3 regions of the Salininema proteolyticum genome follow, and region 1 is predicted to be linked to each of the others. Evidence: riboswitches for the same ligand, from Rfam matches in the RefSeq annotation. Region 1 holds a riboswitch; each other region holds the start of a gene.
What was found. A riboswitch is a leader RNA that binds a small molecule or an ion and turns the genes downstream of it on or off. The one in region 1 is predicted to bind cobalamin.
Positions count from the first base shown of each region.

Region 1 (3,424 bases):
CGACGTGGCGCCCACGGACCGCCACGGAAATCGACTGTAGCAGTGGCGAAACGACGACGCAAGCCGTCTTCGTATTCGGTCACATTAGCCCAATGTGCCTGACGGCCAGGGGGTTCAGTAGTGATCAGTCCATTACTACTTTTGCGTAGAAAGATATCGAGGCAGGACGGAAAGGCAGTATGGCCGTATGGTTTCCGCCCGATCCCCCAGGGGCCATTCGTAAACCGAGTAACTGTGCTCGTGTCGCGTTTAACACCCGGGAAAGGTTACGGCCCGAAGCCTGTCGACATGCCGACAGACCTTCTATGCGGCGAAGACTGTGTCGCTTCACTCGAACGGGGGATGGAATTCCCTGGATGGAGTCCGGGGTCACCAAGCGTAGAGGAAGCGGCGGCCCCTCATCGGGTCAAATCGCGGAATCTCGTCATCGCGGATGGACGTATGGCGGGCGGCCCCCGCGGCAGCACCGGAATCATTCACCGTCAATGCGCTCCACGAGCTGGGAGATCCCGCCGTCGGGCCGCCAAGGTTCGATAAGCCCCTCGTCCGTCCAGGCTTCCATGAGGTCCCAGACGAGTTCGTGCGCGAGAACCAGGGTCCACTCCCGATGGTCGAGGTCGCCCAGGCCGTCCAAGACCGGTTCCTCCGACAAGGCTTGCGCGATAGGAGCGCAGAGCTCGACCGCGAGGCCGTGGAGCCGGTGCGACGGCCCGATCGCGGGCACGGGGAGCTCGCCGCCCTCGCGCCAACGCCGAATCTCTCCGGAAGCCATGCTCTCGCGAACGGCGGGCACGGTCTCCCGCGTCCAGACTATGACGAGGGTCCGGCCTTCGCGGTGTTCCTCGTTGACTCCGGCCGCTCCCTCACGCGGCGGATACACCGCCCAGAAGGCGCCGTTCCACAACGGCCGCTCCACACTGAGACCCGTGTCCGGCACCGCCCCTTCCCGGCGAAGCCCGTCCCAGAGAAGGCCGTCGACGGCATAGCCGAAGACGACGGGATACACATGATTCGGGAAGCCGTCCTCGCGGAGTTCCTCCGCCATGGCGGCGACGGTGTCCCCCGTCCGGGCCGCGAGCTCCCTGGCCATCTCCCCCGAGCGACTCCGGACGCGGCCCGTCGCGTCGCCTCCGATAACGGGGAAGGACACCTTGAAGCGGTCCCCGTCACGGTGGACCAGGCGGTAGAGCTCGAAGAGCCGCAGACGGCTCTCCACCGCCGTGAACCCCCTTCGGCGGAGGTCCTCCGCCGTGCTCCAGTACCTCAGGGCGTTGAGGAGGACGCCGTTGCCGTCCATCCCCACGACATCGTGCGGGGTGCTCCTGGCCCCGAGGGCGAAGGCGTGCAAGCCCCACTGGGAGAGGTCTTCAGGCTCCATGGCCCCATTCTCTCAGCAGGGCACGACATCAGCCCTTGCGGGAGTCGCGGATCTCCGCGCGCTTGGCCAGTCGGTGGCGACGCCGGATCTCCGCCTCGTTGAAACGGCGCTCGTCATCGCCGGTCTCGAGCGTCACCGGCGGCACCCGGCGCGGTTTGCCGGCCTCGTCCACGGCCACCATGACCAGATAGGCGGTGGCGACGTGGACCGGCGGCACCGAGGAGTCCCAACGGTCGGCCGTCACCTGGACGCCGACTTCCATGGACGTCTCGCCCGCCCAGTTCAGCCGGGCGTTGAGGTGGACGATGTCGCCGACGCGCACCGGCGCCAGGAAGGCCATCTCGTCCATGGTCGCGGTCACCGCGTAACCCCCGGAGTGGCGGGCGGAGACCACCCCGGCGGCGGAGTCGACCAGCTTCATGATGATCCCGCCGTGCACAGTGCCCATCAGGTTGGTCTCGTGGTCGCTCATGATCTGCGAGAGTGTCAGCTCTGATTCGCGGACAGGCTTCGCCGCGAGCGTGTCGATGGAGGTCAACTTGCTTCCCCTCGAAGTAGTCGTCAGGCGTACGGGATCTCCGCACGCACCGGCGGCAGGTCTTCGGGCTCGCGGGCGCCTGCACGAAGCAGTCCTACTGTCCGCCGCTTCCCGGGCTTCAGCCCAGTGCCTCTGGCGGAGGTCGTTCCCGCTGACCGCTGCGGGGGCAGCTCCGGATTCCCACCGGATTCCCTCTTTCAGTCCGTCGTCGGACCGCCGGTGGCTCCGAGTCTATCCAGGCGGGCGGGGAGGGACAATATGACGTTCGTCGGTCGCGCGGGCCGGGGCGCCCCGCAGAGCGCGCTGGGAACGGGAGGTCTCGGTCTGCCGTCCGGGCGGATCGGCCGGCGCGAACGGTTGAAATTCGCTCGGACACGCGTCGCCTCCCACCACTGCCGGACTTTGTGGACCAGAATCGGGAGGTATGAGTCGCATTCTGATCGCTCTGACCTCTGTCCTGGCCACGGTCCTCATCGCCTCGCCCGCGTCCGCGGCCGAGGAGGCGCCCCGCGCGAGCGCGTCGTTCAACGGGGAGGTCCTCCAGGTCGCCTACGCGGGAGACCGGGTCTTCGCCGCCGGAGAGTTCACCCACGGCCTGGACACCGACGGCGTGTACCGCCGCCGCGACCACCTCGCGGCCGTGTCCGCCGCGACAGGCCGCCTCCTGCCCTTCCGCGCCGACATCGACGGCACCGTGCACGAGGTCGCCGCCACCGGCGACCACCTCTACATCGGCGGGCAATTCCGCCGGATCGACGGGCACTACCTGCCCAAGGCCGCGCGGTTCGACCTGGCCACCGGCGAGGTCGACACGGGCTGGCGGCCCCGCCCTTCGGGGGCGGTGTTCGCGATCGAGCCGGCCGGCGACACGGTCTACCTGGGCGGCCGGTTCGGCCAGGTCGCGGGCGAGCCGTCCCCGAGACTGGCCGCGGTGTCGGCCGACTCGGGCGCGCCCGTGGAGGCGTTCACGCCGTCGGTGGAGGACGGGGCGATCCGCGACCTCGCCTCGGACGGCGATCGCCTCTACGCCGTGGGCGCGTTCCGGTCCGTCGACGGGGACTCCTCGCTGCGGCACTTCGCCGCCGTCGACCGGGAGACCGGGCGGGCCGACGGTTCCTTCCGTCCGGGCCTGACGGCCCTCGCGTACCAGTTGACCGTCCATGAGGGATCGCTCTACCTGGCCGTCGACGGGCGTGGCGGCAGCCTCGTCTCCTACTCGACGTCGGGGCGGTTGAAGTGGTCGGTGGCGGCCGACGGCGGTTTGCAGGCCGTGGCCGTCGACGGGGACACCGTCGTCGCCGGGGGCCACTTCGACCGCGTCTGCCGGATGAAGGCGCCCGCCGTCGGCGAGTGCTACGCGGGCAAGGTGCGGCGGGGGAAGCTCTTCGCCGTGGACCTTTCGGGCGGGCTGCGGGACTGGAATCCACATGCCGACTCGGCGGTGGGGGTCCATGCGCTGGCGGCCGCTCCCGGGGCGTCGGGGTTCGCGGCGGGCGGGGCCTTCCTGA
Region 1 covers NZ_JBHUNX010000001.1:4,084,588-4,088,011, forward strand. Annotated here, with positions in the region: gene ACFTE1_RS18830 (hypothetical protein) at 473-1,378, opposite strand; gene ACFTE1_RS18835 (acyl-CoA thioesterase) at 1,407-1,850, opposite strand; cobalamin riboswitch at 1,954-2,149, opposite strand; gene ACFTE1_RS18840 (hypothetical protein) at 2,341-3,424, shown strand, end outside.

Region 2 (3,424 bases), 3.2 Mb from region 1:
GACGGCGTCGACCTCGACGTCCCCGCCGGCACCGTCTACGGGGTGCTCGGCCCCAACGGCGCGGGCAAGACCACGACCGTCCGCCTGCTGGCCACCCTCCTGAGCCCCGACGCCGGAGAGGCGACCGTCTTCGGACACGACATCGTCGCCGACCCCGCCGCAGTCCGCACCCGCATCAGCCTCACCGGCCAGTACGCGTCGCTCGACGAGGACCTCACCGGCAACGAGAACCTGGTCCTGCTCTGCCGCCTCGCCGGATACGCCAAGCCCGCCGCCCGCCGCCGCGCCGGAGACCTGCTCGACGCCTTCCGCCTGACCGACGCGTCGGGCAAGCTCGTCAAGACCTACTCCGGCGGCATGCGCCGCCGCCTCGACATCGCCGCCTCCCTCGTCAACACGCCCGAGCTGCTCTTCCTGGACGAGCCGACCACCGGCCTCGACCCGCGCAGCCGCAACCAGGTCTGGGACATAGTGAGGACCATCGTGGACGGCGGCACCACGGTCCTGCTCACCACGCAGTACCTGGAGGAGGCCGACCAGCTGGCCGGCCGCATCGCCGTCATCGACCACGGCCGGGTCATCGCCGAGGGAACGCCCGGCGAGCTCAAGTCCAGCGTCGGGGCCGGCGAGATCCACCTGCGGCTCACTGACCCCGGCCAGCGCGACGAGGCCGCCCGCGTGCTCGGCGCGATCCTGCCCGGCCCCGTCCAGTACGACGACGACCCGCTGGCCCTCACCGCCCTCCTGAGCTCCGGCAGCACCGCTTCCCAAGGCGCCGACGTGCTCACCGCCCTCGCGACCGCCGGCGTCGGCGTCGGCGACCTCTCCGTCGGGCAGCCCAGCCTCGACGAGGTGTTCCTCCAGCTCACCGACACCGCCGACACCAAGGAGAACCGATGACCACCACGGCCGAGAAGACGGCGGCCCCCGCCCTCTCCGACACGCCGCAGCGCGCCGAGATCCGCGCGCTCCTGGCCGGATCCGAACAGGACACCGACCCCACCGCGTGGGGCTCGGTCCGCGCCTTCACCTGGCGGGCCCTGCTGCGCATCAAGCACGTCCCGGCCCAGCTGGTGGACGTGACCATCTGGCCGGTGGTCATGCTCGTCCTCTTCACACTCATGTTCGGCGGCGCCATCGCCGGCACCACCGGCGACTACATCCAGTACCTGCTGCCGGGCATGCTCGTGATGACGATCGTCATGATCACCATGTACACCGGGATCTCGGTGGCCAACGACAACTCCAAGGGCGTGTCCGACCGCTTCCGCACCCTGCCGATCTGGCGCCCGGCCCCCATGGTCGGATTCCTCCTGGCCGACGCCGTCCGCTACACGGTCGCGGGCGCCTTCATGCTCGTGACCGGCCTGATCATGGGCTACCGCCCCGAGGGCGGGGCGGGCGGAGTCCTGCTCGGCACCGCGGTCGTCCTCGCCTTCTCGTTCTGCGTCTCGTGGATCTGGACGTGGATCGGGCTCATCGTGAGCAACGAGAAGACCGTCATGTCCATCTCGACGACGGTCCTCTTCCCGCTGACCTTCCTCTCCAGCATCATGGTCGACCCCTCGACCATGCCCTCCTGGCTGGAGCCGGTCGTGGCCAACACCCCGATCAGCAATCTGGCCGACTCGGTGCGCGGATTCTTCACCGGAGAGTTCGACGCGACGGCCACCCTGCTGACCGCCGCCTGGTCGGCGGCCCTGCTGGTCGTCTTCGGCTCCCTGACCCTGCGCGCCTACAACCGCAGCTAGCGGTCGCCCGCCCGAGGAAACCGGGACTGAGGGACCTCACAGGGGCGGGACACCGGTGTCCCGCCCCTGTGAGGTCCCTTCTACGCTGAGGGTGCCGCGGTGACGGGAATCCGGTGCGAATCCGGAACAGTCCTCGCTACTGTGAGCGGGTGCGGCTCCACCTCAGGCCACTGGGACTCGGTCCCGGGAAGGCGGTGGAGCCGGGAGGGCAGGCCCTCCGGCCCGCGAGTCAGGAGACCGGCCGCGGAGACCGGAAACCACGAGGCATGGAGAGACCCTTGACCAAGACCCGTACCCGCCCCCTGCTCACCGCGCGCCCATTGAGGCTCCGCGCGATTCCCGGCGCCGCGGCCGCACTGGCGCTGCTGGCGCTGACCGCCTGCTCCGACTCCGAACCCGGCGGGTCCACCCACGCCGCGGCCGCCGTCGACAACTGCGGCTTCGACGTCTCCGTCGACTCCCCGCCCGAACGCGCCATCACCATGAACCAGGCCGCCACCGAGATCATGCTCGCCCTCGGCCTCGAGGACCGCATGGTCGGCACGGCCTATATGGACGACGAGATCCATCCCGACCTGGCCGAGGCCTACGAGAGCGTCCCCGTCCTCTCCGAGGCCTACCCCTCCAAGGAGTCCGTCTACGACAAGGAGCCGGACTTCGTCTACGGCTCCTACCCCTCCGCCTTCGAGGACGAGGCCGCCGGTGGCCGCGACGAGCTCGACGGGCTCGGCATCGCCTCCTACCTCTCCCCCGCCGGCTGCGCCGAGGAGGAGACCTCACTGGACGACGTCCGCACCGAGATCCTCCAGATCGCCGACGTCTTCGGCGTGCCCGAGCGCGGCGAGGAGCTCGTCGCCGAACAGGAGGCGACCGTGGCGGAGGCCGCCGAGTCCCTGAAGGACGCCGATCTGTCGGTCATGTGGTGGGACAACGCCACCGACGTCCCCTCGGTCGGCGCCTGCTGCGGCGCTCCGGCCGCGATCATGGACGAGCTGGGCGTGGACAACGCCTTCGGCGACGTGGAGGGCAAATGGGGCGACGTCACGTGGGAGTCGGTCGTGGACCGCGACCCCGACGTGATCGTGGTGGTCGACGCCGAGTGGTCCCCCGCCGCCGAGAAGATCGAGCACCTGGAGTCCGACCCGGCCCTGCGGAGTCTGGACGCGGTGAAGGAGGGGCGCGTCGTCTCGATTCCGTTCTCCGCCACCACTCCGGGTTTCCGCAACGCGCAGGCCGTAGCCGACCTGAGCGCCTCCATCGGCGCGGCCGTGGAATAAGCCGTGGCGGTGGCACCCGTCAAGCGGGGTGCTCCCGGCCGCGGCTGGGTCCACTTCGCACTCGCGGCGGTCCTGCTCCTGACCGTCTCCCAGGCCGTCGCCATAGGCCCGGCCTCCCTCACCCTGTCCGAGGTCTGGTCCTCGGCGGCCGACGGCGTCGGCCTGCGCTCGTGGGGATCGACGGCGCTGCAGGCCCACATCGTCTGGGAGCTGCGGCTGCCGCGCGTCTTCACCGCCGGGATCGTCGGGGCCGGGCTGTCCCTGGTCGGCGCCGTCATGCAGAGCCTGACGCGCAACCCCATGGCCGACCCCTACCTCTTCGGCGTGTCCTCCGGGGCGACGCTCGGCGCGGTCTTGGTGCTGGTGGCCGGGGTCGGTTCGGGGACCCTGGCGCTG
Region 2 covers NZ_JBHUNX010000001.1:907,472-910,895, reverse strand. Annotated here, with positions in the region: gene ACFTE1_RS04340 (ATP-binding cassette domain-containing protein) at 1-900, shown strand, start outside; gene ACFTE1_RS04335 (ABC transporter permease) at 897-1,751, shown strand; cobalamin riboswitch at 1,832-2,011, shown strand; gene ACFTE1_RS04330 (ABC transporter substrate-binding protein) at 2,030-3,028, shown strand; gene ACFTE1_RS04325 (FecCD family ABC transporter permease) at 3,032-3,424, shown strand, end outside.
Region 2: another riboswitch for cobalamin. It lies ahead of ACFTE1_RS04330 (ABC transporter substrate-binding protein); the one in region 1 lies ahead of ACFTE1_RS18835 (acyl-CoA thioesterase).

Region 3 (3,424 bases), 2.6 Mb from region 1:
CGGGCCGAGGCCCAGCCGAAGTTCCGATAGCGGGACGTCTTGTAACCCACCATCGCGTCGAGAGTGTTGACCGCGCGGTAGGCGGCGATCCCCGCCGGTCCCGCCGCGAATACCCACCACAGTGGAGCGACGACGGCGTCGGAGGTGTTCTCCGCCAAGGACTCCACCGTCGCCTTCGCCAACTCGTCTCCGTCCAGCTCGGCGGCGTCCCTGGCGCACAAAGAGCGCAGCGCGAAGCGGGCCCGGGAGAGCGAACCGACCTCCAGGGGACGGTCGACGCCGTCGGCGGCGCGCAACAGCGAGCGGCCTCCGAGGGCCGCCCACGCGGTGGCGGCGGTGAGGACGACGGTCCAGCCTCCGCTCGCGCGGCGCTGGAGGATCCAGACCGCAGCCGTGGGAACGCCGACCGCGACGGCCGTGTAGACCGCGCCGGCGGCCCGGCTGTCGGCGTAGAGGACGCGTTCGAGCCGCATCGCGGCCTGCCCGTATCCGGCCACGGGGTGGAAACGGCGCGGGTCGGCGAAGAGCGCGTCGGCGAGGGCGCCGAGCGCGATGCCGGCCGCCCTCATCGCACGGGCTCCTTGCTGAGCGCGCGGAGCGACCAGATTCCATCGTGCGCGGTGAAGGTCGTGACGCTCCCGGGCATCGGGTCGATGCGCCACAGGGACGTCGACGGGGCCTCCAGGACCGACAGCACGGCGGCCTTGATCGGTCCGGCGCTGGTGACGACGAGAGTGGTCTCGCCGGTCGCCGCGAGGTCCCGCATCGCGGACTCGACCCGCTCCTTCAACTGCGCGAAGGTCTCCCCGCCTGGCGGGGAGACGCCGAAGGGGTCCTCCAGCCAGCGGCTCATGTCGTCCGGGTAAAGTTCGGCGGCCCGGGCCAGGCTCAGGCCCTTCCACTGTCCGAAGTCGAGCTCGCTCCACCGGCCGTCGACGACCGGGTCGGCGTGCCCGGCCAGTTCGGCCGTCTCCAGGCACCGCCGCAGCGGGGAGGAGGCGGCCCGGTCGGCCTCCAGCCTTCCGCACCAGTCGGCGACCAGGTCGCGGCCCTTCGCGTCGAGCGGTTCGTCGGCGGCGAAGAGGCTCCGGCGGGTCGCCGATGTCGGGCCGTGCCGGAGCAGGTGGACGGTGGAGCGACGGCTCATGCGGCGGCTTCGGCTTTCTTCTCGGTCCCGGCCGCGGCCTTGTGCGAGGCGCGCAGGTTCAACCACGCGAACACGGCGGTCAGGGCGGTCCACAGGATCAGTTGGGTGCCCATCGAGGAGAGCCGGAAGTTCCACATGACGTCGACGGGGAAGTCCCCGGCCGATTCGGGCGCGGGCAGCGCGAACCACGCGCCGCCCAGAACCACCACGGCGGCGAGGCCCACGGCGACTTGGCGGGCCTCCCGCGACCAGTGCTGCGAGCGCAGGAAACGGGCCACCGCCCAGAGGACGAGCAGCGCCGCCAGGCCGATGCCGAGCGACAGGGTGAACAGGCCGGTCCGGTTCGCAATGGTGCCCGGGTCTCCGACCGCGGGCGGGTTGGCCGGGTAGGCGAGGGCGGGGAAGAGGACGACGGTGCCGTAGACGGCGGCGCCGGCCTTCCAGGAGGCCGCCCATTCGTCAGCGGTCTCCATGCGCCGGCGGGCGAGTCCGTAGCCGAGGCCGAAGACGCCGCCGAAGGCGGCGCCCACCAGGCCGGTGGCCACCGGGAGCATCGCCTCCTGCACGGGCCGGGAGACCAGTTCCCCTTCGTCGTGTCCGTGGGCGCCGGCCTCTTGTTCGGAGCCCGCGTCATGGTCGTGCGCGGCCTCCTGTTCGGAGGCCTGTTCTTCGAGTTCGATGGCGTCGCGGACGGCGGGTTCCCCGGCCGCCCAGGCGAAGAGGCCCGCGAGGAGCCCAGCGAGCAGTCCCGCCGCCAGTCCCCGGCGGAGGTAGTCGGTGATCGTCATGGCTCCCCTTAGTGGCAGGGGAAGCCGAGAAGGTGGCGGGCGTCGTGGAAGGCCTCGTGGAGCCAGGGCGTGCCGCCGGTGAGAGTGCCCTGCTCGAAGCCCACGGCGTACAGGACGGCCGCGAAGAGGACGACGGAGAGGGCGGTGATGAGAATTCGGCGGGGCGAAGCCGCCGCAGCGCTGATGGCAGTCATGTTTCCTCCACGGGGAATACCTCGTCCCCGAGAATCGGGACAGCGAGTCAGTATCCTGGCTATCGGATCGCCGTCCCCCGCTCAGCCTTCCCGGTCTCCCAGTGGCTATTCTCTGTCCGATCGGACGCCTGAGGCGCCCGGAGCGAGAGACTCCCCGAATACAGTGGCGGGACCGCCGCGGATTCGCACCGCGTTCCTGACTACCGCTATCTAGAGTCGAGATCACTCTACACACCGGCTCGCGCACTGTAAACCCACGGCCCGAGCGAACGTGAGCCATTCGCGCAACACCAGCTAGGCGCCCCTGCGAGGGGTCTTCAAAGGACTTTTCATTTCGCCCGCGTCCATTTTCCTATTGCAAACAGTACGTACGTATTGTTAGAATTGTGGAGACGGAACCCCGTCCAGAACCGCTCAAAGGAGAGGGACGACGATGACCCAGAACTTCGGTACCGAGGCCGACCTCTACGACTCCATCCGCCCCACCTACCCCGCCGAGGCCGTCCGGTACATGCTGGGGGCCGAGCCCCTCACCGTCGCCGACGTCGGAGCCGGGACCGGCAAGCTCACCGCCGGCCTTCTCGCCGAGGGACACACCGTCACCGCCGTCGAACCCGACGGGCGCATGCTCGCCAAGCTCCGGGAGAACCACCCCGGGGCCCGCGGGGAGGAGGCCCCGGCCGAAGACCTGCCCTTCGCCGACGCGTCCCTCGACGCCGTCACCGCCGGACAGGCCTTCCACTGGTTCGACAAGGAAAAGGCGCTCACTGAGTTCCGCCGCGTCCTCAAGCCAGGCGGCGTCTTCGCCCCCGTCTGGAACGTTCGCGACGAGGAGTACGAGTGGGTCGCCGCCATGTCGGAGATCATCGGCTGGTCCTCGGCCGAGTACGTCGCGCCCCTCGCCACCGCCGGAGACTACTTCGCGCCCCAGTTCCCCGACCAGGAGTACGCCGTCTTCCGCTTCGCCCTGCCCGTGACCCGCCGCGGGCTCGTCGCACTGGTCCGCTCGCGCTCCTACTACATCGACGGCACCCCCGAGCGCCGCGCCGAACTCGACGAGGGAATGGAACGGCTCCTCGACACCCACCCCGACCTCAAGGGCCGGGAGAGGATCGACCTGCCCTACAAGGCCTACGCCTTCCGTCTGACGGCCGGCTGAGCCCGGTACCCCGCCACCTCGGACGGAGAGACCTCCCCAGGGGCGTACGGCCGTCGGGTGGAATCCCACTGTCTCGAGTCCTTCCCTGGCGCCGGACGGCCGTGGGTTGGTCGCACCCTGTCCCGGCACCCATGTC
Region 3 covers NZ_JBHUNX010000001.1:1,525,477-1,528,900, forward strand. Annotated here, with positions in the region: gene ACFTE1_RS07155 (cobalamin biosynthesis protein) at 1-569, opposite strand, end outside; gene ACFTE1_RS07160 (histidine phosphatase family protein) at 566-1,147, opposite strand; gene ACFTE1_RS07165 (CbtA family protein) at 1,144-1,935, opposite strand; gene ACFTE1_RS07170 (CbtB domain-containing protein) at 1,944-2,129, opposite strand; cobalamin riboswitch at 2,158-2,379, opposite strand; gene ACFTE1_RS07175 (class I SAM-dependent methyltransferase) at 2,563-3,288, shown strand.
Region 3: another riboswitch for cobalamin. It lies ahead of ACFTE1_RS07170 (CbtB domain-containing protein); the one in region 1 lies ahead of ACFTE1_RS18835 (acyl-CoA thioesterase).